3 regions of the Brevibacillus jepli genome follow, and region 2 is predicted to be linked to each of the others. Evidence: predicted binding sites of a transcription regulator. Region 2 holds the regulator's gene; each other region holds the start of a gene.
What was found. The regulator Rex, encoded in region 2, represses fermentation and respiration genes when NADH is low (regulators of the CRP and FNR family bind a similar motif). The targets are predictions, from matches to a motif close to TTGTGAAATATTTCACAA.
Positions count from the first base shown of each region.

Region 1: the regulator Rex is predicted to act here: its motif matches at 2,386-2,403, upstream of AB1L17_RS06605 (helical membrane plugin domain-containing protein).
Region 3: the regulator Rex is predicted to act here: its motif matches at 1,490-1,507, upstream of hcp (hydroxylamine reductase).

Region 1 covers NZ_JBFEFW010000004.1:211,812-222,715, reverse strand. Annotated here, with positions in the region: gene AB1L17_RS06620 (Spo0B C-terminal domain-containing protein) at 1-254, shown strand, start outside; gene obgE (GTPase ObgE) at 268-1,545, shown strand; gene AB1L17_RS06610 (PilZ domain-containing protein) at 1,554-2,216, shown strand; gene AB1L17_RS06605 (helical membrane plugin domain-containing protein) at 2,510-2,965, shown strand; gene AB1L17_RS06600 (NAD(P)/FAD-dependent oxidoreductase) at 3,008-4,186, shown strand; gene AB1L17_RS06595 (hypothetical protein) at 4,237-4,389, opposite strand; gene AB1L17_RS06590 (ACT domain-containing protein) at 4,575-5,018, shown strand; gene AB1L17_RS06585 (homoserine dehydrogenase) at 5,057-6,358, shown strand; gene thrC (threonine synthase) at 6,358-7,440, shown strand; gene thrB (homoserine kinase) at 7,437-8,366, shown strand; gene pheA (prephenate dehydratase) at 8,389-9,252, shown strand; gene AB1L17_RS06565 (LysM peptidoglycan-binding domain-containing protein) at 9,368-10,904, shown strand, end outside.
Region 2 covers NZ_JBFEFW010000010.1:77,658-88,561, reverse strand. Annotated here, with positions in the region: gene AB1L17_RS12935 (WIAG-tail domain) at 1-2,077, opposite strand, end outside; gene AB1L17_RS12930 (AAA family ATPase) at 2,249-3,760, opposite strand; gene AB1L17_RS12925 (hypothetical protein) at 3,753-4,280, opposite strand; gene AB1L17_RS12920 (cell wall elongation regulator TseB-like domain-containing protein) at 4,432-4,911, opposite strand; gene AB1L17_RS12915 (BTB/POZ domain-containing protein) at 4,941-5,645, opposite strand; gene AB1L17_RS12910 (hypothetical protein) at 5,779-5,958, shown strand; gene AB1L17_RS12905 (amidohydrolase) at 6,022-7,326, opposite strand; gene AB1L17_RS12900 (redox-sensing transcriptional repressor Rex) at 7,344-7,967, opposite strand; gene AB1L17_RS12895 (ComEC/Rec2 family competence protein) at 7,983-8,882, opposite strand; gene dinG (ATP-dependent DNA helicase DinG, 3'-5' exoribonuclease type) at 8,925-10,904, opposite strand, start outside.
Region 3 covers NZ_JBFEFW010000015.1:26,528-37,431, reverse strand. Annotated here, with positions in the region: gene AB1L17_RS17350 (nitrate/nitrite transporter) at 1-1,426, opposite strand, end outside; gene hcp (hydroxylamine reductase) at 1,570-2,865, shown strand; gene AB1L17_RS17340 (YcdB/YcdC domain-containing protein) at 2,984-4,372, opposite strand; gene AB1L17_RS17335 (hypothetical protein) at 4,546-5,607, opposite strand; gene AB1L17_RS17330 (sigma-70 family RNA polymerase sigma factor) at 5,597-6,169, opposite strand; gene AB1L17_RS17325 (DUF2785 domain-containing protein) at 6,402-7,223, shown strand; gene AB1L17_RS17320 (YdeI/OmpD-associated family protein) at 7,302-7,895, opposite strand; gene AB1L17_RS17315 (hypothetical protein) at 8,031-8,906, shown strand; gene AB1L17_RS17310 (IS1182 family transposase) at 9,064-10,515, opposite strand; gene AB1L17_RS17305 (RraA family protein) at 10,683-10,904, opposite strand, start outside.

The DNA of each region.
Region 1 (10,904 bases), on a different contig from region 2:
CAGAGATATTATGCACAGTGAACGATCATGTAGACCAAAGCGGGTACGAACCAGCCAGCATGCAGGTAAGCTTGCAGATGGATGAGTGTGGCGTTCATTTTCGTTTTGACCTGGCCGGAGTGCTTCGTGCATCCGGAATGGAAGAATTGGAAAAACTGATACGTAAAAGCGAACAGAGTACGGTGGAGGTCACCGAGTGGATACATACGGAAGATGAATGGGTCCTGAATCTGGTGGTCCCATTCGTGGAATGAAAGAGGTGACACCATGTTTGTCGATCAGGTAAAAGTATATGTAAAAGGCGGGGACGGTGGTAACGGAGCCGTCTCCTTTCGCCGGGAAAAGTACGTACCGCTGGGTGGTCCAGCAGGTGGAGATGGCGGTAAAGGTGGAGATGTCGTTTTCGTTGTAGATGAAGGACTTCGCACGCTGGTAGACTTCCGATATCAACGACATTTCAAAGGCCCTCGCGGAGAGCATGGACGCAACAAATCTCAGCACGGAGCAGGTGCGGAAGATATGGTCGTTCGCGTACCGCCGGGAACAACTGTCATTGACGATGACACCAAAGAAGTGATTGCCGATCTCGTGGAGCATGGTCAACGTGCCGTGATCGCAAAAGGCGGCCGAGGCGGCCGAGGTAATACTCGTTTTGCCAACTCGTCGAATCCAGCCCCACACATCTCGGAGAATGGAGAGCCAGGTCAAGAGCGTTACATTGTCATGGAGCTCAAGCTCATTGCCGATGTGGGATTGGTTGGCTATCCGAGTGTGGGCAAATCCACGTTGTTGTCCAGTGTAACAGCGGCGAAGCCAAAAATCGCTGCGTACCACTTTACGACACTGACACCGAATCTGGGTGTTGTGGACCTGGGTGAACAAAGCTTCGTTATGGCTGACTTGCCAGGACTGATTGAAGGAGCGCATGAAGGCGTAGGTCTTGGTCATCAGTTCCTGCGTCACGCAGAGCGTACTCGTTTGATTGTCCACGTGATTGACATGGCAGCGGTAGATGGACGCGATCCATATGAGGATTATTTGCAGATCAACCGAGAGCTGACCATGTATAACCTGAAGCTCGAAGATCGTCCGCAAATTGTCGTAGCGAACAAAATGGAGCTGCCAGAAGCAGAGGAAAATCTGCGCATTTTCAAAGAAAAGGCTCCAGACGTGAAGGTGTACGAGATTTCTGCTGCAACTCGTCAAGGTGTACAAGAATTGATGTATGCAATCGGGGATACATTGGCGACGATTCCAGACAAGCCGGCAGTCGAGGAAGTTGTGGAAGTGGAAGAGCGCGTTGTGTTCCGAGCAGAAAAAGAACCAGAGCCATTCGAGATTACGCGTGATAACGAAGTGTTTGTCATTAGCGGCGATAAGATCGAGAAGCTCGTACGAATGACGAATCTCAACAGCTATGATGCAGCACAGCGTTTTGCAAGACAAATGCGCAGCATGGGTGTGGATGACGCTCTGCGCAAGCTAGGAGCAAAAGACGGGGATACCGTCCGGATCGGCAAATTAGAGTTTGACTTTGTGGAGTGACGAAAACCATGATTGATGTCCCATCACTTATTCCGTTTATGACGGATAAACGACTCCAACGCGGTGCTACGCTACCGCTGATCATCTCCAAACAAGTGAAAACGCCCGTTCAAGCTATGGTCGAACATGTAAAGGGTGGTTATCTCGTCGTTTCCTGCGAGATGAAGGCTGATACAAAAGCAGAGCTGCTCGGATCAACCGTGCGTGTTCGCTGGGAAACAGATGCGGCAGTGAACACGGTGGATCTGGAAGTAGTCTCGGAGCAAACGCTGTGGCCGATCAAGCTATTGGCGATGATTCCGATTAGTGTCGGGGTAGAAATCATACAACGTAAGACGGAGCTCATTTCCCCGGATCTCGGCATCCAAGTTCCTTATAAGGTGATGGGAGCCAGGCCAATTGAAGAAAAGGGAGAGGCAGTATTACTGAAGTTCTCTCCTACCCGTCTCGTCTTGGGAACAGATGGCTATGTATCAAAAGGTGATTTTCTCCATTTGTCATTCAAGATTCCCAAGCAAGCGCAAGAGATCGTCATGATGGCGAAAATCGTGGAAAAATCGTTTCAAGACAAGCAAAGCATGATCGAATTAATTTATACGGATATTAACGAAAAGCATCATCAGCTGATCAAAGATTACTATAAAAAGCTCTCAACTACCGCTTCTTCTTAAGGAAGCGGTTTTTTTCCTTTGATGTTCCTGTGAAGAAGGTATATAGTAGAGTACATAGAGTTCTGAATCGAGCCTGTTCACTTAGTGGATTTGTTGTGTACGCTTTCCTGAATAAGTACTTGTGAAATCATGCACTTATCATTCATTCAAATCCGTTGTCTACTTTACTTTGTGAAAAAAGTTACAAATAAGTTCGATCACCGGATTCTCGGGAAGAATAGCGGCCGTAACTCGTATGAACAGGCATCGAGAAATAAAGGCCTCTATTCCAAAGCAAAGGAGGACGTTTTTTTATGTCTCAAACAACTACGCAACAAGCTCAAGCTGCTGCTGAAGTAGCAAGCACAGCAACATTGGCACCAGCGCAGCAACAAGATGTACTCGATCAGTTGATGAAACCAGAGATTCAAGAGTCGCTTAACGTATTGGTGGCGAACCTGCCTAAGCTGGCTGAAATGACAACCCTTTTGACCAAAACGTACGATTTGGTACAAACCGTAGCTAACGATCATGTGTTGATCGACGATATCAAAGGCGGAATGGAAGAGTTCGTAAAACCGATCTCTGATAAAGCCAAAGGTATCGCACAAGCAGCCATTGAAGCCAATGACCGTGTTCACGTAGAGGAGTCTACTATTGGATTGTTCGGCATTCTCAAAATGCTCAAAGATCCGCAAGTACAAAAAACATTGCGTTTCGCACAAGCATTCTTGGAAGTAACAGCAGAACGTCAACAACAAAAACGCTAGTATATTCATTACTGAATGGAAGAGAAGGACGGAGGATTGGGCATGGCGAAGCAAATTCTGATTCTAGGCGGCGGTTATGGCGGTTTGCTCAGCGCATTGACTGCACGTAAATACATGACGGCTGAAGAAGCGTCGATCACGGTGGTAAACCGTTTTCCTACTCACCAAATCATTACGGAGCTGCACCGCTTGGCAGTAGGAAATCTGTCTGAACAAAACGTGGCGCTCCCTCTGGAAAGATTGCTGCGTGGCAAAGATATTAACCTCGTAGTAGATACGGTAGAAAATATTGGTCTTGAATCCCAACGTGTAACGCTGGCGAGCGGAGAGTCCATTAAATACGATGCGCTTGTAATTGCGCTGGGTAGTGAAACCGCATTCTTCGGAATCCCAGGCCTGCAAGAGTACAGCTTCACACTGAAGTCTGTAGAGGAAGCAAATCGTCTGCGTGCTCACCTTGAAGAGCGCGTGATTGAATACAAAACGAGCAAAAACAAAGCAGATGCGACCTTCGTCGTTGGTGGTGGCGGTCTGACAGGGATCGAGCTTGTTGGTGAATTGTCAGATATGCTGCCAGATTTGTGCCACAAACACGGCGTAGATTTCGCTGATGTATCCATCTACTGTGTAGAAGCTGGCCCATCTATTTTGGCGGGCTTTGCTCCTGACCTGGTTGAGCGTGCGAAAACGAGCTTGGAAAAACGCGGCGTTCAGTTCCTGACAGGCGTACCTGTAACAGAAATGAAAGAAACCACTGTTTGCCTGAAAGATGGCGCTACCATCGAAACAAAAACGATGGTATGGACAGGTGGCGTACAAGGAAATCGCGTAGTAGCTGAGTGCGGCGTGGAAGTAAACCGCGGACGTGCAACGGTTACAGAATTCCTTCAATCCACTTCTCACCCTGACGTATTCCTCGCAGGTGACAGTGCAGTAGTAATGGGACCAGAAGGCCGTCCATTCCCGCCGACAGCGCAATTGGCATGGCAAATGGGTGAAGTAGTGGGTCACAATCTCTTCGCACACTTCAACGGCACCAAAATGGATACCTTCAAACCGGTATTCTCCGGTACATTGGGCAGCCTGGGCCGTAAAGATGCAATCGGAACAATCGGTGCAAGCCAGCTAAAGTTGAAAGGCTTGCCTGCAACCTTGATGAAAGAAGCAAGTAACGTTCGTTATTTGACTCATATCAACGGTCTGTCCTCTTTGGCATACTAATCGAATCAGGTAAACCCGGGATCATCGTGTCCCGGGTTTTTTGTGTTGATTTATCCGTTTCCGCTAGGGTCTTCAATCACGTTTGGAGACTGTGCCATTTTTTTGCCCCGCATGTCATTGCCAAACTGCTCAAGACTGCTTGGTTTACCTGCTGGGTGATTATTACGGCGCTCCGATTTATCTGACTTTCCTCGTCCGGCCATTTTTCTTTCACCTCCTCAAACGAATAGCATTATTGTGCGCGAAGAAGCTCTCCCTCATGTAAATCAAAGTAAACCAAATATGATCCCATGAAAAAAGTTGACGACCAAGGATTGTCACATTACGTACTTTCCGTTATAATGTCCTCTATGAAGAAACAACTGTTTTTCTCAGGAGGACACAACGCATGAAAAAGGAAGAAAAATTCTACTTGATTCGATCTGACATCCTGCCAGAATCGATCGCCAAGACGATTGAAGCCAAGAAGATGCTGGAATCCGGCGAAGTGGATACCGTGAACGAAGCGGTTGAACGGGTGGGATTGAGCCGTAGTGCTTTTTATAAGTACAAGGATGGCATTTTTCCGTTCAATGCGATGATGAGCGAAAAAATTATGACGTTTACTTTCTCTTTGGATCACATGTCGGGTTACTTGTCCAAAGTTCTCACATATGTGGCAGATCAAGGTGGAAACGTATTAACCATCAATCAGACGATACCGCTCCAAGGGATTGCTACTATATCGATGTCAGTCGATATGGCTAATCTTCGCGTATCCAGTACGGAGTTTTTGGACAGCTTGCAACTGATACCAGGAGTCCGCAAAGCAATGATCGTCGGTAGAGGCTAAGCAAAAAATAAGGAAAGAAAAGGCAGGGGAGAGAGACGATGGAGAAGCAGAGCATTAAGTTGGGGTTAATGGGTTTTGGGACAGTCGGGACGGGTGTGGTTCGCATTATTCAAGCACATCAGGAAGATTTGCAAAAGCAAACTGGGCTAGCGATTGAGATTTCGCGAATTCTTGTTCAGGATGCGGAAAAGGCTCGCAATATTTCGTTCGTGGAAGGCGCGCTGACCACAGATCCGGCTAAGCTTTTGGACGATCCCGAAATTGAAGTGATCGTAGAAGTGATCGGCGGAATCAACCCTGCAAAGGAATACATTTTGGCAGCATTGGAACGCGGCAAGCACGTAGTGACAGCCAACAAAGATTTGATGGCTTTGCATGGAGCCGAAATTTTAGAAAAAGCGCAAGAAAAGGGCTGTGATGTTTTCTACGAAGCAAGCGTGGCAGGTGGAATCCCGATTTTGCGTGCGTTAGTGGAAGGGTTCTCCTCTGATCGCATTGCGAAAATGATGGGAATCGTCAACGGTACGACCAATTATATCTTGACTAAAATGAGTCAGGAGGGCGCCGAGTACAGCGAGGTATTGAAAGAAGCGCAAGCATTGGGATACGCAGAGCAAGACCCTACCTCCGATGTAGAAGGCTTTGATGCTGCCCGCAAAATGGCGATTCTGGCAACGCTGGGCTTCCGTGTACCGATGAAGCTCGAAGATGTGGATGTAAAAGGCATCAGCTCCGTGAGCAAGGAAGATATCGCGTATGGCAAGCAACTGGGCTATGAAATCAAGCTTCTCGGTCTGGCTCGTCGTGACGAAGAAGCGATTGAGGTAAGCGTTCAGCCGACTCTGGTGCCGAAATCACATCCACTCGCTTCCGTAAATGGCGTTTTTAATGCCGTGTACGTACATGGGGAAGCCGTAGGTGAAACGATGTTTTACGGGCCGGGCGCAGGTGAACTGCCGACTGCCACAGCCGTAGTTTCTGACTTGGTCACCGTCGTAAAAAATAGAAAGCTTGGAGTGAACGGACGCGGCATGGTTGCTCCCTACAAGGAAAAAGTACTGAAGGATGACAGTGAAAAGCTATCCAAGTACTTCCTGCGTATCGTGGTAGCGGACAAACGCGGTGTTCTGGCTCAAATTACACAGCTGTTGGCTGACAAAAATATTTCCCTCGAGCAAGTCATTCAACAACCATACAACAACGGACGTGAAGCAGAGATCATCATGATTACGCACTTGTCCTCAAAGAGTGACATGGATGGAGTACTCGCTTACATGGAGCAGATGGATATCGTATCAACCGTACAAAGCTGCTACCGTGTAGAAGGGGGAGACAAATAATGGGTTCTGATCGACAGTCTGGTATCCTTGCACGCTACCGGGAATTTCTCCCGGTCACTGAAAAGACGCCATTGATTAGCTTGCATGAAGGAAATACACCGTTAATCCATGCTCCAAATTTATCCAAGCAATTGGGTGTAGAGCTGTACGTCAAATACGAGGGTCTCAATCCGACAGGGTCTTTCAAAGATAGAGGCATGGTCATGGCTGTAGCCAAAGCAGTCGAAGAGGGAAGTACAACGATCATGTGCGCTTCCACCGGGAATACATCAGCAGCAGCTGCAGCGTATGCTGCACGTTCTGGATTGCGATGCATCGTCTTGATCCCGAATGGCAATATTGCACTGGGCAAGCTGGCACAGGCGATTGCTTATGGCGCGGAAGTCATTGCGATTGACGGTAATTTTGATGAAGCGCTGAATATCGTTCGCGAAATTACAGCAAAAGAGCCGATTACACTCGTGAATTCCGTGAATCCTTATCGCATCGAAGGACAGAAGACAGCTGCATTCGAAGTGTGCGATGCGTTGTCGGACGCACCGGACATATTGGCCATTCCGGTTGGTAATGCAGGAAACATTACGGCTTACTGGAAGGGATTCGAGGAATATTACGCAGCCAAAAAATCAAGTCGGTTGCCTCAGATGTACGGATTCCAGGCAGCAGGAGCGGCTCCGCTGGTTCATGGCGAGCCTGTAGCCAATCCCGAGACGATTGCGACTGCCATCCGCATTGGCAATCCAGCTAGCAAAGACGGGGCTTTGAATGCCATCTCGAAATCAAACGGTCTCGTAGATAGTGTAACGGACGAAGAGATTTTGCATGCGTATCATTTGCTGGCCAAGAGTGAAGGTGTGTTTTGTGAGCCTGCCTCCGCGGCATCGCTTGCAGGGATTATCAAGCTGCATAAGGCAGGCAAGCTTCAAACGGGCAGCCAGATCGTTTGCGTACTGACTGGAAATGGACTAAAAGATCCAAACATCGCTCTGAAGCTGGTGGGCGAGGAGCCGCGTTCAGTACCAGCGACACATGAAGCTGTGATGGAGCTGGTCCGTCAAAGTGGGAGAGAATTTCTATCATGAACGGATTACATGTAAAAGTAACCATTCCGGCAACGACAGCGAATTTGGGACCGGGCTTCGATGCTCTGGGAATGGCCTTCCAGCTGTACTCTGTCGTAGAAATGGAAATCAGTGATCAAACGACAGTAGAGATGATTGGCAAGGAGCTGCAAGGAACCCCAACTGATAAAAATAATCTTTTGTATAAGGTGGCAGCCGGTTTGTTTCAAGATGCAGGTCTTGCCATTCCTGAGCTTGCAATCCGTGCCTCGAGTGAAGCTCCCCTGACGCGAGGGTTGGGGAGCAGTGCGGCTGCCATTGTGGGTGCACTCGTCGCAGCCAATCATCTGGCTGGCGAGCCATTTACCCGTGAACAATTGTTTGAGAAGGCAACGCGCTTGGAGGGGCATCCTGACAATGCGGGAGCCTCGATGTTTGGCGGGATTATGGTAGCGACGATGCCTGATGTGCCTGGGGAGCCTATCCCTTATGTACGTTTTTCTGCACCGGCAGGATTGCAGACGCTCGTCGTTATCCCGGAATTCATGTTGTCCACAGAAAAAGCGAGGAACGTCCTGCCGCAGGTGTACAGCAAAGAGGATGTTGTATATAATGTGGGTCATAGTAGTTTGCTAGTTGCTGCACTGGCACAAGGCAGACTAGACCTGATGGGACGGGCAATGTCTGATCGGCTGCATCAGCCGTATCGAGCAAAGCTTGTACCTGGCTTGAATGAAATCCTGGACAAAGCGACTGAACACGGGGCACTCGGTGCTGCTTTAAGTGGCGCTGGACCGACGATCCTCTGCTTTTTCTCTTCGGATGAAGAATTAGCGAAGCTGCGTGCATTTGTGGACAGAGTGATGAAAGGGCACGACATCTCGTACCGCGTGATGATCCTGCAACCGGACGAAAATGGCGTACAGGTAGAAATCCATCAGAGATAGAGCATAGTGGATAGGAGTAGCCATGGAGAAGAAACTTGCTTTTCTAGGACCACGTGGAACGTTTACCGAAGAAGCAGCGAGGATATTGTCGCTCGGACAAAAGCTTTCTCTCGTTCCGTACCCAAGTATTATTGAAGTACTAGACGCTGTTTCCAAAAATGAAGTGGCATACGGTGTCGTACCGATGGAAAACTCCATTGAAGGAACGGTCAATTCAACGCTGGATTGGCTCATTCATGAAGTAGATCTGCCCATCCTGGCGGAGCTCGCACTACCCATTACGCAAAACTTGCTGGTGGCAAAAAGGGAGCAACCACTGCCGTTGTCAGCCATTACGAGAGTGTTGTCACATCCACAGGCGATTGCCCAAAGCCATAACTTTTTGCGTGAGAATCTGCCAGACGCAGCGATCGAAACGGTAAACAGCACGGCATTGGCTGCAAAAATGGTGAGTGAGCATCCCGAAGAGCCTTGGGCTGCTGTTGGTACTCGATTAAATGTAGAGATTTATCCATTGGAGTTTGCGCGTGAACAAATTCAAGATTATTCGAATAACTACACGCGCTTTGTTCTTGTCGGTCAGGAAGCGCTTGATCTTCCGGTTTCTCGCAAGGAGAAGACGACGATACTGGTCACACTACCGGAAGATTTCCCGGGAGCTTTGTACCAAGTGCTGGCTGCTTTTGCTTGGAGGAAAGTCAACTTGTCCCGCATCGAATCACGTCCGACGAAAAAAGCACTCGGAAGCTATTATTTTGTCATCGACATTGAGCAAAAGATGGACGACGTCTTGTTGCCAGGAGCATTCGCGGAAATTGAAGCGATTGGGTGTCAAGTCCGTCAGCTCGGGACGTATCCATTTTATATGCACCAGACCAATTCCTAGGGGGATTGGTTTTTTCTTTTTCTGCTCCCTCCCAACAAAGGAGTGACGTCAAGGAGCAAAACGCCCATGACTGCATACGATGTTAGGGAGTTTGGTGCAAGGGAGGAGAAAAACATTGAGAATACACATCGTCCAAAAAGGCGACACGATGTGGAAGATCGCCAAAAGATATGGCGTCGATTACAAAGAACTGTTACGCCTTAATAGTCAATTAAAAACTCCCGATACAATCTATCCTGGAGCGAGAATCAAGATTCCGGCGAAACAAGTTCCTGTCCGACCACAGCAAAGAACGTCGCCTCCCCATCCGATGAGTGAGGCAGCACCTTATGTCAAAGAAAGACCGATTACGGAAGAGGAAGAGATGGAGGTACCACAGGAAATCGAGCGAAGGCCAATCGAGCCTGAGGAATCAGGAGAGGTGGAAATCGAATCCAGAGAGAGACCGGCACCTCTGCCGACAAGGCCACCCAAGGAGATGCCAAGGCCGCCAGTTCCTACGGTTTCACCAGAGGTTGTCAGGCCAACGGCACCACCGACACTACCGCCACCACCACCGACGCAGCCTATTCCGAAGCCGACAGAGCCGATTGAAAAACCGATTGAAAAACCAGTAGAACCGATCGAAAAGCCAACGCCGTATAAACCACCAAACATTTCAGGCAAACCAAATGTGCTGCCTCCGATTCCGCCTGTACCTATACGTCCTCTCATACCGACTCCACCTCCTACAAGAGTGAGTCCGTATATTTATCCACCAGCGATTCCGCCGAATCAAAATGTGCCCAACATTCCATATAGACCGCCGACCCAGGTCTTACCGTTACAGCCGACACGACCACCAGCATATGTTTGCCCACCTTGCCCGCAGCCAAACTATCCGCCACCACGTGTGAGTCCGATGCAGCCGATGCAGCCAAACTATCCGCCACCACGGGTGAGTCCGATGCAGCCGATGCAGCCAAATTATCCACCGCCACGTGTGAGCCCGATGCAGCCGATGCAACCAAATTATCCACCGCCACGTGTGAGCCCGATGCAACCGATGCAGCCAAACTATCCACCACCCCGGGTGAGTCCGATACAACCGATGCAGCCAAACTATCCACCACCCCGGGTAAGTCCGTTACGTCCACTTAAGCCGCCGACGAAGGTGAGCCCAGAACAACAGTTCAAGCCCCCCTCAAAGGTGAGCCCGCAACAGAAGCAAAAGCCATCTTCAAAGGTAAGTCCAGAGCAAGAACGCAGGCCAATGCCGCAGGTGCGTCCATTCCCACCGTTCCCACCACCGTTTAGGCCAATTATGCCGCCATGCCCGCCATTCCCACCTTGCCCGCCATACGGACCACCGTGGATAGGACCGTTCCATCCAAATCGACCGATTGTAAGCCCAGAACAGATTCGGCCCATTCAGCCATTTCCTATCGTACCACCGCCGATCAGACCGATGCCGTTTCCTTATCCATGCCCACCATTTCCACCCATGCCTTTAAAGCGGCCACGAGCTAAGAAGCCTGTGTGCCCGGAACCAGTGGAGTCATCATCATGTGAGTGTTCTTCTGATGTCCCGGAGTACAGAGGCCGTAAAGGCGGCAGGACCAGTCGTTCTCCACAGGATATTCACAACAACATGATGTTCCCGCCTTCCCCGT
Region 2 (10,904 bases):
CATCCATAGACTTGCTCGTTGCAGACAGTCTGAATGGGGCAAAACCGTATTGCTGCAAGGTCACTCCTAGCTGATTATGTGTCTCAATAGATGGGAAGGTCAGCTTATCATGCGTAATTGACTGATCCGCAATGTGATGAGTATTGACAGCTTTCGCCGCAATTTTAGAACCGGTCACGGATACATCAACCAATTTTTCCTCCGTAATGATCCGATTTTGCAAATGCTGTCCTGTAATACTCTTGGTGACAAGGTGATCGCCTCTGATGGTCCCTTCCATAATGTGGCTTCCGTCCAAGCTGCCTTTAATGACATGACATCCACTAATGGATTGCATTTCCAGCTTGCTCGTATCTATGCTCTGGTCGGCTATTTTCTCACGGGTGATACTGCCATCTTGAATTTTTTCCTTAGAAACGGAGTTGGGCTGGAGATGTTCATTATGCACGATTTGATTCCCGAGATGTATGGACGATATTGCTTTTTCGGCGATCTTTTCCCCTGTCACAGCTGATTTACCCAAATGGCGCGTCTTTATCGCATCTTTTGATATTTTGGGAGCTGTAATGATGGCATCACCAAGTTTGCTTGTCGTAATGCTAAGCTCTGAAATTTTGTCTGTGGAAACAGATTCCGGTGCCAGTTTCGAGGTGGTCACCAAGTGATCATGCAAATGCTGCGTCTGAATGATATATTCGCGCAGATGATTGCCCCCAATGAGTCTGTCCGTCAAATGCTGTTCTTCTATAGACTTTCTTGCCAGCTTTTCCGCACGAATGGTCCCATCAACCAGGTGTCGCGAATTCACGCTCTCGTCGAGCAAATGTTGCTCTCCTACACTCCTGTTTGCCAGCTTGTCGGTAGTGACAGCCTTGTCAGCGAGTTTAGCAGTCGTAATCTGCTGATCGCCGATTTTCCGGGACGTCAGAATACCGTCTTGCAAATGACCTGATAGTACGCTACCAACTTGTAGGTGTGCACTACTGATCGATTCTCTGGCGATCTTTTCGGACGTGACACTGTTGTTGTCCAAATGCTCCGTCAAAATGGCATATGGCCCCACTTTCTCACTGGTCACCGCTTCAGGATGCAAATGCTGGCTATAAATGGCCTGAAAAGCAATGTGATTATCAGTGATACTGCCTGGGCTAATGTTACTGCCATCCACTACTTCTTCTGTAAGATGATGATGATAAATGGAGCCCGCACGAATATGTTGTGCCTCAATCGCGTCTTCGTCTATCTTGGTTGAGGTCACCGCTCCATCGCGCAATTTATCGCCAGTGACCGCTCCATCCTCCAGCTTTACAGAATTAACTGCATAATTAGCGAGGTTTCTGGTTTGAATGCTCCCCATCTTAATTTTCTCAGAGGTAATCGCTTGATCTTGAATCAACTCAGTCGTAATCGCTTGTTCCTGAATATGCTTGCTCTGGATGGATTCGTCTGCGAATTTTATGGAGTCGATCGTCTTATCAGCCAGCTTTTCCGATGTAATACTATTGTTAATTAATTTTTGTGTGGAAATTGAATAATCCTGCAAATGTTCACTGCTTACGATCCCCTGCCCCAAATGCTCCCGCTGGACCGAGTGCGGAGCAATTTTGATGGAGGTCACGCTTTTGTCCGCTAGCTTGCTGCTATCTACCGCATAATCCTTTAAAATCGAATTATCAACGGCTCCCTGCTTAATTTTCGACGAATCAATCGCTCGGTTGGCAATCTTTTCTGTCGTCACGGATTGATCTGTTAAGTCATCTGTATACACAAACGATTGAGCCCGATCGTCACTTCGGTCTTTGAGTACCTTCGAATAAACGTTCTGATTCGTAGGAGGGTCCTGTTTAGGTTTTTTTGGAGATGTCTTTTGCTCTTTTGGATTGGCAGCAGAGGGGGGAGCGGTGGGAGGAGCGGTTCTCTGGCTACTCTCAAAGTCACTTTCGAGCAGATTTAATTCTAGGTCTTCTATCCACTCCCGATCGGTTGAAGATGTATAGCTGAGCGGCATTTCATGCATGGTCTGCCTAAAGGTTTTGCTCAGACTTTTGTTTGCTTTTCGCCGGTTCGCATTGGCCATAGGGTCTCCTTGCCTCCTGATGTCTTTCCCGTATCACTCTGTAGGATATTCAACATTCGCCTTATTTGGCACCCCGACTACAAAATTGTTTCAGCATCGGCTCCTCAAGTCGCCAGAAAACAAAAAAACCTGCTTCGCCAACTCTTTCATTGGCTAGCAGGTTTTCTATTTTTACACGGCAACTTCTTCCTTCGTCTGTGACAGGAGTGACCTGAACTCTTCTCCTTGCAGGACTTCCGCCTCCATCAAGGTATATAAGCCTGTTTGGAATACGGAATCATACTGTTTCAACAGATTGCGAGTTTCCGCTAACAATCCTTCCAGCAAACGCTCTACTTCGTCATGGATACGGGTCTTATCCATGTATTGCAAATGCACAATACCCAGCTCAGACATTCCACTTTGTACAATTTCCTGGGCCATTCCCAGTGCTTGTTCGAAATCATTTTTCGAGCCTGTACTGCGCCCGCCGTAGTATATTTCTTCCGCTACTGCTCCACCAAGGCTAACCATGATTTGTTTTTCCAGCGCTTCCTTCGTGTACAGATAGCGATCTTCCATTGGATTTTGGCGGACGTACCCGAGTGCTTTGCCCCGTGGGCTCAAAGTTACTTGAGAGACAGATCCTGGACGGACCATCTCACTGACAATGGCATGCCCCAGCTCATGCAAAGCGACACGCTTCTTCTCTTCCTCTGATGCTTGACGGTCGACCTTCTCCCCTAGCATCACCTTGTCTACTGCATAAGCAAAATGCTTCGCCCCGATCTTTTCATTACGGTCACGCATGGCATAAATGGCCGCTTCATTTGCTACACTTTCTAGCTGTGCGCCTGAGAAGCCGAATGTTTCTTGTGCCACTTTTTCCAATACGACATCTTCGCCGAGCGGTTTGTTCGCCGTATGAATGGTCAAAATCTGTTCACGGGCTGGCTTGTCAGGTAGATCTACGGTAATATGGCGGTCAAAACGTCCAGGGCGTAACAACGCTGCATCCAGCATGTCTTTTCGGTTGGTAGCCGCCATCACCAAAATCCGCGGTTTGTCGCTAGTAGCTACTCCATCCATCTCGGTCAGCAGCTGGTTCAAGGTTTGATCGTATTCACGCTGCTGTTGACCGTCCCTTTTTCCACCCACAACATCAATTTCATCGATAAAAATAATCGCGCTGTCCTGACCATTTTTCTCTGCCAACGTCTTCGCTTCTTGAAACAATTCACGAACGCGTTGGGCACCGACACCGACGTACATTTCCACAAACTGCGAGCCTGAGGCAGCCACAAAGGCAGAATTCGTATAGTTCGCTGCCGCCTTTGCCATCAGTGTCTTACCCGTACCAGGAGGGCCTGTCAAAAGCACACCTTTGATTGGCCGAATCCCGTATTGCTCGATTTTGTCCTTGTACACAAGAAAATCAAGGGATTCCTTCAGTTCTTTTTTCGCACGTTGCTGCCCACCAATATCGGCAAACTGAACGTCGGATTTCGGCAGCTCATGCTTGTTTTGTTTTCTTTTCCCGCCAAGAGCGACATTGCCCCCTTGTCCGTTTTGCTGCCGAATCACCAGGAAGTAGATCGCACCCAGTACGGCTCCGAACACCAGGAATGGCGTAATGTTTACACCTAGAAACACAAGAAAAATCAACAGGGCAGGTACGACGCCGATCAGAATTTCCTTACGCACGTGCCGTCACCTCTTTTTCGTTCACACGGGGGATGATGGTGTAAAAATCCTCCGTTCCTTTTTTCAAGTACACGTATATATTCTCGTCATCCATCAACGTAGACGCTTCATCGAGCTGATTGCCCTTCTTCCACTGTTCCACCATGGCCGGGATGCGACTATACTCATGGAGCTCCACAGCTTCTGTAAATACAAATTGACCGCTCTGCCATATATCATTCAACGCTGTAGACTGATTGTCTATGTCAATGACTACTTCTTTTTCACCTGCGAGCTTTTGTGTTTCGGTCAACAGATTGCGATACTCTGCTGGGAAAGCTTCAGGCTTGGTAACAGTTACATCTATTTGAATTTTATCTTTGCTGATCTCCAGGTTTCCTAATGTAGCAGACTCCATCTGTCCAATTTCTGTACGGATTGGCTCCTCTATCTCCATCTTTTGGTACAAGAACCATCCTCCGAACAGGAGTGCCAACGTTGCCAGCAAAGATAATCCAATTGCGCTCTTTTTCAACTGCACGGCTACTCCCCCCATATATATCGTTCTCGTCTCTCTCTTTGCAACGAACCCAGTATATCATATGAGTATATCATTTTCTTATACAGATGTTGGGTGGAATACCAAACAGGCCTTCTCCTATAAGGAAAAGGCCTGTTATCAAGCAGACGTATCAGATAGGTGCGAGCACGTAAGAGGTTAACAAAGCACCAGTAAATAAATCATAATGAATATAGTGAAAACGGCCGTCTTTGTCTTTGACAGTTACTTCCCAAAATTTCTTATCATTTTCGAGACCTGGAACCAAATGCGTGATCTCTGATTGCGGGAAAGACTTGTACACGGCATCTTCTACATTCTTTTTCGGGACGGCGAGATCCATTCGGTCAAAGCTTACTTTTTGATCCGTCATCCAAGCGACAACCGGTGTTCCCGCCTTGTTTTTACCAATGACGACAGCGTAGCTTTCCTTGCCTCGGTACTCGTCAATGGATTCAATCTCCGTGATCGTCGTGCGGTCTTGGACCCACTGACGAACGGTCTCCTCAAATTGCTCACGCTCTCCTGCTACAGATGCCGTCAAATGATAGGCGAATCCTGCTCCAGTAAGCAAGATTACGGCTACGACGGATAGGATAATTCGTACTAACACAGCAAAGTAACTCCTTTACGTGGCTGACATTACAATCGGAATCGAAGCTGGTCTCTCTTCACTCCATCTGCCGTTTGTATTTGCAATTCAAGCTCCAGTTGGCGAAGCTGCCCCGTAGTTGACTCGTACCATAGTTGGTAATTGACTGCGATTCCATTCGTTACGTTCGAAGTCAAATCATCAATGGGGAAGGAAGGACCCAGCCACATTGATAAAAGCGAAGTGACTTCTTGCGGCGGTACCGCTATGCGATATCCAGTCCATCCTTTTTCTGCAGTCTCTTCGAGGCGCTCAGGCTCCACAGATTGCATAACTCCCTTAAGCAATGCAGCGTGTTCATGCGGTGTGAACATCGCGTACGGCAGCGCAGCATGATCCTGTACCTGCCCATCAATACGTACCGTTACTGGCTGCCCATCTTGTCTTGTTATCTCAAGCTGGTGGCCACCGATCTCACCTTCGAGCGCAAACTGTTCATTCCGATATTTCCCATGAAGAGTTTGGTCCTGCATATAAACAAGAAATGAGCGTTCCTCGTCTTTTGTGATCTGCTCGAGAAGCTCCTCTACGGTAATCGATGTCGGCTCCGTACCAGCTTCTTGTTTTACAGCAGACGCAGTATTTTTGCTGTCTGTATTGGCTGATCTACTTACTGTCCCCAGTAATATCCCGATCAGGAATAGACCGAGTAGGATAGGAATGAGCCACCACAGCATTTTGGGCCGGATGTACATGTCGTCCCCCCTGTCCCATTTTTGTCTTTAGCCTATGCTATACGGGAAGGTTTTAGAACGACACGGAAAAGTTGCTAATCATAGCTTAAGGTCGGGCGGTCATACTACATATACACCCCGAGGAGGTGAGCGCGTGAAATCTCCGCAACAAACCACATCTCCTGACATACTTGGGTTTCTGCTACAGGAATACCGCGTCTCCTGGGCAGGATTATCGTCTCCCTTGCGTCAATGGTCGCACACACCCACTCTTCATTTTCGCCATCATCTCCTGACAAAAGCTGTGGCAAAAATGAACAACGGAACGTCGTAGTATCCAATTCCCCTACCTACACTTACACTGCCTTACTCCTGTCCCCCACCTGACAGGAGCCTTTTACCGTTTTAACGTTTGGAATACGCGGTTCGCTTCGTAAATCGCGCGTTCTTCATCGATGGTCAACAATTTATGATTACGCATCAGGAATTTACCCGCTACAATCGTGTCTTTCACATCGCGTCCATTGGCTGCATACACCACGTGCGAAACCGGCTGGTGAGCTGGGTGGAAATGTGCCTGGTGGCTATCCAAAACAATCAGGTCTGCCTGCTTGCCTACTTCAATGCTTCCGAGGCTGTTCTCTTGGAAAACCCCTTCTGCACCATAGCGTGTAGCCATGCGAAGCGCTTCTTCTGCTGGTACCGCTACTGGATCGTTGTTCACGCCTTTGTGCAGAATGGCAGCCAGCTTTAATTCCTCAAACAAATTCAAATTGTTGTTACTTGCGGAGCTATCGGTACCCAGCGATACGCTTACGCCTTTTGCCAACATTTTCGGAACCGGTGCAACTCCGCTTGCCAGCTTCAGGTTACTCACAACGTTATGAGAAACTCTCACATTGTATTTTGCCAAAATGTCGATTTCTTCATCCGTTAGGTGAACAGCGTGTGCGACAAGGGTTGGGCGGTTGAACATCCCCAGCTTTTCCAAATGAGCGACTGGACGCAGCCCGTAGTCTTTTTCGTTTTGTCCTACTTCCCAAGCCGTTTCAGACATATGAATATGCAGTGGCAAGGACAGCTCGTCCGCTTTTTCGATAATTTGGGTAATGAATTCAGGCGAGCATGTGTACGGAGCATGTGGTGCCATCATTACCGTAATGCGGCCGTCTGCCTGATTGTGCCATTCTTTTGCAAAAAGTGTCGCGTCTTTCAGCTTTGTTTGGCGCTCTTCTTCGGAGCACAGTCCGATCATGCCTCGGCAAAGACGAGCGCGCATGCCAGCTGCATCTACTTCCTTCGCCACGACATCCATATGATCATACATATCCACAAACGTCGTGGTACCCGTACGAATCATTTCAATGAGAGACAGTTGCGTTCCCCATTTTACTGTGTCACCCGTAAACTGTGCCTCCAATGGCCACATTTTGTCTTCGAGCCATTGCTGCAGCGGCAAATCATCTGCATATCCGCGTAGGAGGGACATCCCCGCATGGCCATGCGTATTAATTAATCCTGGAAGAATGTAGTCCCCTTTTTGATCGATGACTTCATCGTAGCCTGCTTCCGACAGGTCCTCTGGAGTTGGTCCTACGTACGTAATCTTGTTGCCTTCGAATGCTACGGCACCATCGTAAATGACTTCATTCGTATCGTTAACGGTAATGACTGTTGCGTGAATAAGGATCGTCTTTTTCATTGAATACACTCCGTTCTTTACGTCAAGTAGTAGGCCAAGCTTTGCAGGTTGGACGTCACATCCGCATAATGAATGCGAACATCTTTGCCTGCGCGAATAGTCGTAGGGGCAAAATTCAGGATTCCCTTGATACCCGCTTGAGTCAACTGATCACATACGGATTGCGCTGCTGGTGCAGGTACGGTGATAATCGCCAGCTTGATTTGCTGCTTGACGACCGTTTCTTCCAGCTCTGATAAGGGCTGGATCGGGATACCCGCAACCTCTTTGCCCTGTTTCTCAGGATTACTGTCAAAGATGGCCGCAATCCGCATGTTATCTTTCAAATAAGCGTTGTAGTTACTAATGGCATGGCCCAAATGTCCAGCTCCGACCAAAGCTACACGGATTTCATCCGTTAATTTAAGGATTTGACGTATTTTTTCCACCAGGTAATCGACATCATAGCCAATTCCTTTTTTTCCAAAATCACCGAATGCTGCAAGATCTTTTCTGATTTGGGCAGGATTCACATCAAGATTCTTGCCCATCTGTTGGGAGGAAACGGTGGTCACCTCTACTTGCTGCAAATAACTGAGGTAACGCAAATAAATTGGCAAACGACGGACGACCGCTTCTGAAATCTTTTCGTGTTTAGCCACGTTCGGTCTTCCCCCCTAATTCTTTTGCTTCAAAATCCGATATTCTTTTCCATTAGACAAAATGGTAATGGAACCGTCGTGACTGGTAACGTATGTCTCGGCCCATGACTCACCCAAGCGCTCCATGACTTCCGTCTGTCCGTCTTTCATTTTATCCCGCGATCTGCCTGTCTGGATAATGGCGACCTGTGGATCAACTCCAGTGAGAAAGGGTTGTGAAGAGCCTTGATTACTCCCCTGGCCACCTACCTTTAGCACTTCAGCCTTCAGCTTGTCTTTTTGGCGTTCCAGCAGCCGCTCTTCTGCCTTTTCGTTCACGGCGCTCGTAAATAAAAACCGTAGCTCACCGTGCATCAGACGAAACACGAGGGAATTGTTCTGGGGCGACAAAAATAACGGCTCATCCGGTAGCAAAACTTCCATCGAGACCCCGTGGTCAAGAGTGAGTACTTGTCCTTGCTCTGCTTCCATCTGCTTTTGATTGGGACGAAGCAACACGACATGGCGTATCGATGGTGCGATCAGCTTGGGCACAATAACGGTATCCACGTATACTTGCTGGCTTAAAGAAGCGTAACCTCCCATGTGCTCCGGCTGATCGTTCGTCAACACCACATAATCGAGTCGCGTAATCTTGAACTCTGCCAAACGAGCTAAGAGAACGGGCCAATCTTCTACTGTACCCGTATCAATCAGCATCGTTCTGCCACCTGGCATTCTCAAGAGCGTGCTCTCCCCATGCGGAAGTGCCAAGTAGGTGATAATGAGACCCGAAAATTCCTGTTCTGTCTCCGTTTCAAACGGGTCATCTATCTTCACTGCTGCCTCTTGCAAATGGCTGTCAATCGAGCATGCGCAAAGGAAAACGGCGCTTAACACCACGAGCCACCAACGCCACGCTTTTTTCCATAACATTTATTTTATCACCTTAATCCCTATGAGACTATTGCTTTCATTTTATGAATCTGACAGGGATTGCATACTAAGGAATGGCTCTATGCGCTCTCGCAGCGTAGGCCACGGACCACTTTCGATCTGAAAAGGCGGTAGGGATTGAAGGAACGATCGCCCATATCGGGATTCGACGACACGTGTGTCGAGAACGACCACTACCCCACGATCCAAATGATGACGAATTAATCGTCCCACACCTTGCTTGAATTGCAGGACTGCCTGCGGAAGAGACAAGGACATAAATGCGTTTTTCCCTTCAGCCTTCAAGAGATCAGCTCGACCTTGGTACACAGGATGATTCGGTGGTGTAAACGGAAGGCGTACAATGACTAAACTACTCAGCCATTCTCCTTGAATATCAACACCCTCCCAGAAGCTGCTCGTCCCCAGCAGGACACTTCTCTCCATGCTCCGGAACAACCTCACCAGCTTGCTCCGATTGTTGCTATCGATTCCGTGACCGAACAACGTATACGGATCAGGTGCCTCTGCTAGCCGCTCCTTCATTGCTTGGTAAACGAGCCTAAGCATCGAGTGAGACGTAAACAGGATGAGCGTCCGTCCTTTCGAGGCCAGTACAACATCTACGCACCCCTGAATAACCGCCTCCAGATAGGTGTGATCACCTTCTTTGCCCGGTGCTGGAAAATCAGAAGGAATCAACAGCAGCCCCTGCTCTTCGTAATGAAACGGTGAAGGGAGAGACAAGGTTCGCACTCGTTCCTCCGGTAATTGATCGAGACCGAACAGATTCTTGATATAGGAGAAGCTGTTTTTAACCGTCAATGTGGCTGACGTTAATATCAAGCTCCGCTTCTGGCCGAATAGTGGATCTGCCAATGAGTCGGCAACCTTCAAGAGCGCTGCTGACAAATGAACCTGCTTACGCGCTGTGCGGGACTCAACTTCCATCCAATACACATACTCCGCATCTTGTTCCAGCAAAAAGAAGTGGAGCAGCTCCATGGCGTTTTGACAATCCTTTACGAGCCCGAATAAATCTGTCAGCAGACTTCGTACGGAAAAAGGAGGCTTTTCTTCTTGTGGAGCCGTTCGCAACAGCTGCTCTAGGCTCGCGGCGTACACCGTCATACCCTCAATCAGCTTTTTGGTCACTTTGCGGATTCTCTCTTGTTTGCCTACAAACGATTCGATCCGATAACGAACTGTCTCACGTCCCGCATCCGTCGTTTCCTCTGCTCGCTCTGATGCCCATACATACAAGAGCTGCGTCCATTGCTGTGCTTTATCTCGCAAGGTAGCGGACTGTTTTCTCAGCTCAAGAAGCTTGGCTGCAACATCCTCTTGTACAGCAGGCATCCAGCTTTGCAATTCCTCTGTGAAGCGGGCAATGGCTCCACCTTCATCAACAGAAGCTCTGTCTAGCAAGAAAAGAAGCTGAGTGGTAGAAAATCGTTTGCCCAAATGCTGTGTCGCAGCATCCTCCAAATGATGGGCCTCATCGACGATCGCTACTTCATACGAAGGAAGAATTCTGTTTTCCGCTTGCAAGTCGCTAATGAAAAGAGCGTGATTGACAATAAGTACGTCAACATCTCTTGCCCGCTCCTTCGCCTGAAAATAGTAGCAGCGACTAAACCAGGGACAAGCCCGATTCAAACAGGAGCTCGTATCACTTTTCACCTGCTGCCACAGCAGCTGACCGCTTGGAGGCATACTCAGCTCTTCCACATCACCTGTGACGGTTTGTGTGAGCCACGTCAGCATCTGCCCTTTAACCAAACGCATTTCTTGGCTGCTGCCCTCTACAGGCTCGTCCAAGGCTTGTTCGAATTTACGCAAGCATAAGTAGTTCCCTCTGCCTTTTAAGGTGGAAGCAGTAAAGGAAAAGGGCAGTGACTCCTGCAACGTAGCGATTTCCTTCTGAAACAGCTGCTCCTGCAATTGAATGGTATTGGTACTGACCACTAGCTGCTGCTGGTTGTGATGAGCCCATATAATACCCGGCAAGAGATAGGCCAA
Region 3 (10,904 bases), on a different contig from region 2:
TCGCGCTGATTGTTAACCATTGGAGATATTGATCTCCATTCTTTCGACGATTCCAGATTTCGCCTTGCCAATAGCCATTTTTCTTGATTGAATCCCACATCTTTTGATAGAAGTCCGCATCCTGCCTTCCCGATTTCAAAATGCTGGGAGTCTTGCCGATCACCTCATTCATCTCGTAACCGGTCACTTTCGTAAAAGCATGGTTCGCACTTTTAATGACGCCACGCGTATCTGTAATCAGTATCGCTTCACCCGTGTTTTCCATTATGGTGGCGGCGAGCTGCAACTTCTCTTGATAAAACATCCACATCACCAAGATCAAGCTTGCCAGTGCAAACTGAGACAACGCCATGAAACCGATCGCGTAATGACCCGTCAGATTAAACAGCATCGTTAATATCAACGGCGGGAAAAATCCTCCCAATCCACCCATGGCAGATACGATCCCGTTCACAATCCCCGCTTGTCGCGAGAAATACATCGGCACTAATTTGAACACGGCACCGTTACCGATTCCGACACATGTCGCCACCAGCAAGCAACCTACTGTATACATCACAATCGTTGGCGAAAACGATAAGACAATTCCAGACAAGGCGAGCCCGGCAAACACAATCATCAATGCCTTGAAAGGGTTCCACTTATCTCCGAGCCAGCCTCCCACTGGTCTCGCCAGTGTCGCCAAAAGAATGAACCCTGCTGTTCGCATCCCCGCATCTACTTTATCCAACTGGAAATGGCTCACTAAAAAATTCGGGAGATACACGGTGAAAGCGACGAAGCAGCCAAACGTAATAAAGTAGAACAAACTGATTAACCACAGCTTCTCGTTTTTGTAGACACTCTTTATTTGCTGACCAAGAGGAGTCACTACCTTTGGTTCATTTTTATCCCCCATCAAGAAGGTAAGCACAGCGAATCCCGCGAGCAATAACATGAACATCTGTACAGTCGTGGCCCATCCAAACGATTTGGCGAGAACTGGCGCAGCAAAAGTTGTGATCGCTGTACCAATATTCCCCATACCGTAGATTCCGTTTATAGAACCATGCTTCTCTTTCGGATAGTATTTCGGTAAAGAAGTGACACCAACGGAAAACACCGCTCCGCCTATCCCTAAAAACAGCCCGCCTATTAACAAATCGGTATAAGTGGTCGCCTGGCTAATATAAAAAACAGGAGCTAGCAGCAAGAGAAAGCTAATGCTAAATAATATTCTCGCGCCAAATCGGTTACTCCAATATCCAACAGGGATTCTGAGCAACGATCCAAGAAGCACCGGAATCGCTGTCACCCACGCCACTTCACTTGCACTCATGGGTACGGTTTCTTTAATAAAAGGCATGAGCGATGACAGAATGACCCATACCATGAAACCGACCGTAAGACTCAACGTCTGTAACGGCAACTGCCATTTTCGTACCATAACAACACCCCTCACTTGGGAATCATCTTCATTCACAATGATAAGAGGCAATGTTCGTTTTCGTTGTGATTTTAATCACAGCTCCTTCCAGTTAATCCGCTTATAATCAAAGCGAAATCTTGGATAGAAGGAGTGGATCATACATGTTTTGTTATCAATGTGAACAGACTCCATCCGGTGGTTGTAAGATCATCGGCGTTTGCGGAAAGAATGAAGAGCTTGCGAGTATTCAGGATACGATTATTTTTGCTTTAAAAGGAATTGCCGCTTATGCAACACATGCAAGGCAACTGGGGTATATCGATCCTGAAGTGGATGGAATTACTCAGGAAGCTCTCTATTTTACACTGACGAATGTGAATTTTAACTTGGATGAACATTTGCAGATGGCGATGAAAGTAGGAAGTGCCGCAATAAAAGTCATGGAGCTTTTGGATAGAGCCCATACGGATCATTTCGGAATCCCGCAGCCAATCACAGTCTCGCAAAATAAAATAGAAGGAAAATGCATCGTTGTAACGGGGCACAATCTGTTTGCTCTCGAAGAGCTGTTAAAACAGACAGAAGGCAAAGGAATCAATGTGTACACGCATTCCGAGATGCTGCCTGCGCATGGCTATCCAGAACTGAAAAAATATCCACATTTGAAGGGAAACATCGGGAAAGCATGGTACGATCAACGTCAATTGTTTGAGCAATTCCCAGGCGCCATACTGGCTACAACAAACTGTGTGATGCCCATTCGTGGCAGCTACGCCGATCGTTTCTTTTCGTATGATATAACTGGCTTGGAAAATGTAACGAAAATTGTAGATAACGACTTCTCGCCGCTCATTGAAAGAGCATTGTCTCTTCCTGAGGTTTCTATCGAATCGGAACTGACATTGACGACAGGATATCATCACAAAACGGTGCTCGGAATCGCCCCTGAAATTATTCAGGCTGTAAAAGAAGGAAAGATCAAACGCTTCTTCGTCATCGCTGGTTGCGACGCTCCTGGCAAGGGAGGCGAGTATTACCGTGAATTGGCTACATCCTTACCGCCAGAAACAGTCATTCTTACTACCTCCTGTGGAAAATTCCGTTTCAACGATGTAGATTTCGGCACCGTGCCAGGTACCGACATCCCAAGATATATCGATTTGGGACAGTGCAATAACTCGGTTTCTACCATTACGATTGCGGCTGCTTTAGCCGATGCCTTCGAATGTGAAGTGAACGAGCTGCCGGTAAGTATCGTCCTTTCCTGGTTTGAACAAAAAGCGGTAGCGATCTTGCTCGGTCTGTTTAGCCTGGGGATACAAGATATCCGAATCGGCCCGAAATTGCCTGAGTTCATTCAGCCCGGTGTTCTGCAAGTACTGCAAGACTTGTTCCATATTCAGTTGATTGGGGATGCCCAAGAGGATATGAAGCAAATGCTAGGAGTCACGCAATAGGCAAAATAGAAAAAACGGCTGTCAAAAGGTCAGGTCTAAGACCAGCCAATGACAGCCGTTTTTCATTCGCATCTCTTATGTTTGGTTCGCTCGTGATCTCGAAGCTGTTCAAGGCTTCTCATTTTCTTTCTTCAGGTTTTGAAAAACTGATCCATTTTCCTGTGTGTGCGTCGACAACTCCTTTGTCTCCGCTGAGGCGGTAAACAAGCCGCGGTTTTGGTTCCTCTACCTCGTTAAAGTCTTTATCCGGTAGCAGGTAGTAGAGTTCGAGCGATTTTTTCACGGCTTGCTCCGTTTTTTTCGCAAATGCCAAGTCTACTCTCTGCATGTTATTGTCGAGAATCACAGGATAGGGAAGCTCGTCATCCCCTATATGACTGCTGCCTGAGTACGGGTTGACAGATACTTCAAATCTTGCGTTCTCAATCAGAAGACCATTTTTCAACCATCCAAAATGCACTTTATAGTCCCGCCAATTCGTCTCCTTCCCCCTCAGACCTCCATCATACGGCTGTGGATCAAGCATATAAATATCTGCCAGCTGATCACGGAGCGTCGTTTGCAGGAGATGGATTGCGCCTGCCTCCGCTTGCTCACGGGTAAAAGCTCCGTCTTTCTGACTCCCCGCCTTTGGAGCTGAAGCAGGGGGTAATTCCTTCAAAATCTTGATCGGTTGCTTTGGTTTCGCCACCGCCCCTTTGCCATCGATCATCACGCCTGAGATCGCATCTACCATTTGCGGATCGGTTGGTAGGTAATCGTAGACCAACTTGTATTTCTCCTCATGATCTCCACTGGAAAAACTCTTATAATACATGGTTGGCTCCGTTTTTTGTTCCAACAGCTCGCGCGCTTCTTTTTCCGATATGATTTGGCTTGCGTCAGGCAACTCCCCCTCATACCATAATCGATTGAATCGCAGAATCTTTCCGTCTCCTCGCACGGTTACAGCGATCGAATTGTCCTTAAAAGGAATACCATTCTCAACTCTCTGAAATTTAAAAGAGTACGTTTCTGGATTGTTGCTCTTGTAATCGTCTTCTTCTAGCAATGTTAGCTTCGCTCGTTCCTCTGGAGGAATGACTTTTGTGAGAAACTGCATTACTCCCTCAAGAGCGATTTGCTGTCTATTCGTTGTAGCAGGGCTAGGGGCTTCGCTGTCGTTGCCATGATATTGATATCTCAACAGATTCCCTGAGACAGGATGAATGACATACATGATACTTGATTGATCTGATTTGTTCCAATTAAGGGACCATCCCGCATAGGGTATATAGTCTTCATACGGTTCGTAGTATTTTCCATGGCTATACTCATAACCTTCGGGGATAGTCACCCATTTCTTGGCGTATTCAATAGCTTCTTGTTCTGAAAGAATCTTTTCTGATTTTTGCTCAGCCGCCTGTACCAGTGTACTCCCAGTTGCGATATTGCCAAGTACAAGTAAGGATGAAAGCAAGAGAATCGATAATCGTTTCCAAATTCCTTTTCTACTATTTTGCTTCATACACATGTTCCTCCTCCATCTGTTCCCGATTGATTTCATCGGATCATTGTGGATTTGATCACACTAATGTTTTTCCATTCTTTGTTAACTCTATATCAATATACATAATTTGTAAAAGGAAAAGAAATAGATGAAACGAAAAAAGAGACGGTTTCCCGCCTCTTCTTCTATTACTACCATTCCGTTTCCGTTTTGTGTTCAATTACGTGTATGACTTTTGGTTCAACTTCTTTCATCATTTGTTTCAGTAAATCATCGCTGATCTTTACTTCATTTTTTCCATCTTGAAGTTGTCGTTCAGACTGTGTTTTTGCAATCACATCAATCACTTGTTGTTTCGAGACATTTTTCGTTGCTGCAATCTCGACAACATTTTTCCCTTTGGCAAGTTCTTCTTTTAACTCTGTCGGGCTCATTTTTAGTAAAGCAAACAGTTTTTCATCGTTTAAGAAGTAATCAGCAGTATGATCAGGTTTTCCATTTAATGAGAAATAACCTTCTACTCCAGTGTTAGATGGTTCAAAATCTACCGGAGAAAGACTAATTGTATTCCCCTGAACAAATACCTGGTAGCCCTCTCCTTCTGATCCCTTCTTGGTGTAATTCAAGATAAATGTTTTTTGATTGGGATTATCCATTTGCTCCATGGCAACCTCGTAATCTTTGATGTTGCCGTACAATTTATCAATAAGCTGATCTACCTTCGCCTTGATTTCCTTATCGGTTAAAGAAATGAGCGGCTTCTCCTTAGGCTCCCAATTCTCTTGCGTCAGGTCTTGAATCTCATCCGTAATACCGTTTGTATGAAGGGTAATCTTTTTGCCGGTTCCCCCTTTTTCCTGCAGAACGATGCTTAGTTGGACCTTTTTGGTTGAATCTTTGGGGTCTCCCAGGTAGCTTGCATCGATAATCTCAAACGATTTTGTTTCGGGAATTGCGCTGTACAGCTTCTCAAGTGTTGCTTTGCCAACCTCATCCAGCTTGACTTGTTCAGAAGTCATTGGTGCTCGAGTGAGCATGTCAATCACAACAGGGGCCGCAAATGCTGCAGTTGGAATCAAAATCGCAGCAGCAACTAATCCACCAATTAATCGTTTTTTCATGGTTATTTCGCTCCTTTTTCGTTGCAAATAGTGTGTATAGGATTGTTCGATACGTTTGGAGAGAGCCGCTGGGCACTCCATCGTTTCTGCCTCTTCGTGCAGATGTTCACGGATTTTGCGTTCAATAGTCATTGATCTTTTCCATCCTTTCCAGGGGGAGATTCCCTAAGCTTTTTCGAAGAGCCTGGAGGGCAGCATGATATCTGGACTTGACTGTTCCCAGCGGAATATCGAGCAAGTTCGCAATTTCCTCAAGAGTATAGTCGTGAAAAAAGCGGAAGATAATCACTGCCCGCTGTTTGTCGGTCAGTTTTCGTATGGACTGCGATATTATTTGGTTCGTCCCATCCAACGCAGTATGCTGATCCCAATAAGACTCTTCCTGAGAGAAGGCACGGATGCGATCAAAAATTCGGAATCTCCTCCAGCTCTTGACCCGAAATCGCTGCACTTGACGGATTACCAAGCCATGCAGCCAGAACTGGAAAGGACGGTCCGTATCGTAATTAGCTAGTGAAGTCCACATTTGCATATAGATCTCATTCATGACATCTTCCCGATCCTGCTGATGATCCACCAGAAAGGAGACGGTCCGATAGACGTCCTGAAAGGTGGCATCATACATCGTATGAAACGCCTGTTGATCACCCTCTTTCATTTTTATAAGTAATTGGTACATCTCTTCACTTTGCATTCAGAGGGCCCTCCTGAGTAAGCAGCTTACACACTATATTGCCTCTCTATCGGAAAAAGGTTCGGTTCTCTTCTTATTTTTTTTCAAACGGTTGATTGTATTAGGGTCTCTTGCTCGTCCCACACAGGGAGGTTCATGGCATATTTATGTCGAAATCTAAAAATTACAATAATCACCAGGTTAATGGAAGCGGCAAAGTCAGTTCGGAAAATTTCGAGTAGGAGCGTGTAAAATGAATATAAAAGAAAAGTTGCTATTCATAAAAGAAAATGGCTACCAAGCACCATCCGATACATTTCAATTCGTATTAGAAATGATAAATGAAATTGGTTCTTTGGATGCCCAATTACGTGATGACCTCATTTATACAACCTTATCACATTGGATTCCTGGTCAATCTCTAACCGCAAATGAACTGGAACAACTGATACCAATCATTCTCGATAATAACCATTTGCTTTTTAAGCTTGGTGAAACAAATACAGACTCCGTCTTTACCCGCTCTTTCTCCATGCTAGTCATACCTCTCCTCCTCATGAGGCATAGAGAATCACCCTTTCTCTCCAGAGAGAATATCCATGAGATAAAAGAGAAAGTATTTGACTGCGTACGAGGAGAGCGAGATTATCGCGGATATGATGAAGAAAAAGGCTGGGCTCATGCCATAGCCCATGCAGCGGATGCATTAGACGATTTAGCTCAATGTTCCGAGCTGGACAAAGATGACCTCATAACCATCCTCGATTTGGTTTACGAAAAGATGACCATAACCGATCGAATTTACTCCGATGGGGAAGATGAGAGAATGGTAACAGCCATCATTAGTATTTTGAATAGAAAAATTCTTAGCCACACTTATGTAGAACAATGGATTCAAAGTTTTGGTGATGCAAAGATGAGTTCAGAATTTCTTCCTGCCTTTAAACAAAAAAAGAATACGAAGAACTTTTTGAAGAGCTTGTACTTTCGGGTGAAATTTTACAAAGTAGATGCCGATCTCTGCCCAACCATCGAGCAGACATTATATAAAATAGAAAAAGTATACTATTCCTGATATCGTAATGAAACGAATACAAAAACAAAAAAGAAGCGGTTCTCCAGCCGCTTCTTCATCATTTCCTCATCTCATATACTAATCATTTAATCCCTTTCCATCGAGAATTTGCTGCACACATTTTTCAACCCTTGACTCACGAGTTTTGGATTGTTTAGGTGCTGAAAAATGAAGAATGTAGGCTCTTTGCCGTCCCGGCGTCAATGCTTCAAAAGCAGTTTTCAAGGCAGGGATTTCATTTAATTTATTTTGAAATTCTTCTGGGATGATATATTCTTCATGCTTTTTAAAGTCCACTTCCAAGCCGGCTTTTTCAACTTCAATGGCTTCCTGAATATAGGCCTTTATCATGGATTCCATTTCAACTATTTCTTCAATATTGGTGAACCGAATCTGACGCGCCGCCTGTACATTCTCCGTTTGTTGGATGAGAATCCCGTGTGGGTCCTTTAACAAGGCGCCTTTTTGAAACAGAAGCGCACAATATTCTTTAAATCCATGTATTAAAACGATATTTTTTTTCTCAAACGTGTAACAAGGATGCATCCACTTAAAATCTTCGGTCAGATCACAGTCAAGAACAATATTTCTCAGCTTCTCGTATTCAGCCTTCCACGTTTTCGCTTTACTTAAAAATTCATCAACTTTAGGATTCATTCTACTGGTTGTCATCAAAGAACACCCCTCTTCTACTTGGTGTCATGTCAATTTATAGTTTTGACATCATGGTATTTGTATTATTCTATCATCATGTATACAGGCTCCTTCTTTTCATGAATAAGCTCTATCAAAGTGAGGGTGATTGTTATGGATATCTATAAAAAGTGGGCTTGCCAAAAAATGATCGAATCGTCACAAAGCAATATATGGGAAGGACATTGGGCGTGTGCGGTTATCGCCTTGACTAATCTCTTGGAAGAAAAACTTGTACCTGCCAAGTTGGAAGATTTGATTCATAAAAATCTTGTCAAAATTGTAGAAGAACATGCAAACGAAGAGCAGTATCGGGAAAACAAAGAATACGAGGACTTTCCTGCTCAAATGATAAGACTGCTTGTCCAAAATAACCATGCATGCCATGCTCTTGGTCATGACGTGATTTACACGTTCTATTTGCTGAGTATGCTCTCCCGTTCCGATATTCCGGCAACTGTCGAATTGCTTGATGCCATGGGCAAAATTATTAGAAGCTTCGCAGCATCTGGTCCTGGTTATGTTACTGTGAATGGGGAGAATATCGTCATTGATCCTGACGGCATACCAAATACCAGTGTTAGATTACAGCTAACTCCGGAGCTTGTGCTTGACTTACTCCATAACTTTCAGAGACCATTGCAAATGGAGATGGGCGATATGCAGTTGGGCCATATCCTTACGCATGGTCACGCTATTGTAGAAATGAAGCAAGCTTACCGCCAATATGTAAACGACAACCTCGATTCGGCCTTTTGCACAAGAATCAACCTCTTGACCTATGCAAATTCACTTGAGAAAAATCAGGTTGAATTCGATACGGTGGTTACGGAAACCGAGTTGAATCCATTAGAACCTTCCTACTGGGAACAAGCATTAGCTGAAAGCAGGCATGGTCATTTTTATAAATACGCGAACAGTTACCTGAGACTTTGCCGATTGTCTGGCCGTGGTCCATCCGATTTTCGAGTCTTTCAACGCATTCTGTGACGAGCTACCACTATTAAAAAACACGCCCTTTTTCAGGAGGCCACTGAAGAACTTAACGATTTTTGTGATATTCATTCATTAGAGGGAAAAAATGCGACACCTGCTCCGTATTTTCGGGCAGGTGTCGCATTTTTTATGATGCAGTTTCCCTCTCTTCTTAGTCCGTCAATTTCAATATTCGCTTTAGGTTAACCGCGAATATCGCCATCGCGCCTTGTAATTCCATACCTAACAAGCCCGAGGATGTGGCTACATCATACCCGTGCCTATGCTTGAGTTCGCTATTCTTGGCTTCAATCTTGTAGCGTTCCTTCGCCTTTTCCTGGAAGTACTCACTTTCTTGAAACGCCATTTGTTCCGTGTGCTCTTCGGATTTTATCGTCACCGAGTACGTTTTGCTTTTGGCTCCGTCCTTGTAACACCCATCTTTAAACGGACACCGCTTGCATGTCTCCACATTGAAATAGTAGGTGTCGACTTGGTTCCTTCCTACGCCTTTCTTCCCTTGTCGTGCTTTGCGGATCGCCATATGCCCCGCTTTACACACGTACATGCCCGCGTCTTTATTAAACGTAAATTCATCCTCTTTCTTGCGTCCGCCTTGCGTAATCTGCGGGTTTAACTTCGCGATCAGCTCGATGTTATTTTCTTTGCTGTATGTAAGGTTGTCCTTCTCCGAATAAGCTGTATCTCCAATCACTGTCTTCACGTTCATGCCCGCTGCCTTGCTTTTCTCAATGAGTGCCTGAAGTTGCTTGCCGTCACTTTTTTCTCCCGTCGTGACCACAGCCGCTGTTATGATCCGTTCCTCGGTCAAGGCGAGATGTGTCTTGTATCCAAAAAACGAGGAATCCGCACTTTTGTGACCAACGCGCGCGTCCTGATCTTCCGAGATTCGCAATTGCTCTACGTCATCTTCGACGGTTTCTTGGAGCAGATTCAGCGGCTCCGTAATTTTAGGCAGTTGGGCGATTCCAAGCTGTGTCTGTGTGACTTCAATAAGCTGTTGGCAGTATGCGATCTCCGCTTCGAGAGTATCCACCGTATTTTTGGCGGGAAGCTTCGTTTTGAACGATTCGTCTACGGAGTAGATCGCTTTTCGTAGTTTGCGAGATCGATCCTGCAAGATTTCTCTCGGAGATTTCTGATTATAGCGAGCCTTTGTATGCGTGGCGTCCACAATGATGGCGGTGCTCTTGAGAATATCTTTCTCGACCGCCAGTTGAACCGTTTTTCCGATGAGCATGTCCAGTAGCTTTACGTCTTTCAGCCGAAGCTTACGGAACTTGGTCAAGGAACTCGGATCGATGACCGGCTCTTCCGGTGCCATATGAAGGAAGTATTTGAACGACATGTCGTACCTGGACCGCTCGACAATATCCACATCTGACAGCTCAAAGATAGCTTTGAGCAGTAGATATTTAAACATCCGCACGGGGTCGATGGCGTTCCGACCGTTATCCAGACAGTAGTTCGCTTTCAATTCGTCGTATATAAAAGAAAAGTCCACTAGTTCGTTGATCTGACGTAACATGTTATCTTTAGGAACAATCAGGTCATATAATGCCGTGTAGGGACTAAATGCAAATGAGATTTGTGGCTGGAACATGGGGTTCAACCCTTTCGCCGTAATGCTTTCATTATACAAAAAAAGGTACAGCCTCGTAAAAAACGGAGGTCTGTACCTTTTGTGCTCGAGGAGACTTTTTCAGTGCCCTCTTTTTCAGGCGTGTTTTTCTTTATTCTTATTTTCAGCATCAAGCTTACCCGCAATTTTCACTTAGAAAGCATATCATCCAAATACTTCATAACCTCTTCTCTCTTACCAGACACTTTTTCTGCACGCCTGCTATCTTTCTCTACCTTGTCCAGAGCTTGCTTTAAAATCTCTTGCTCTGCTGCTTGAGGAATCACAACGACACCATCGGCATCACCTACGACGATATCACCCGGATGGACCGTAGTTCCACCGCATGAGATCGGAACGTTAATCTCTCC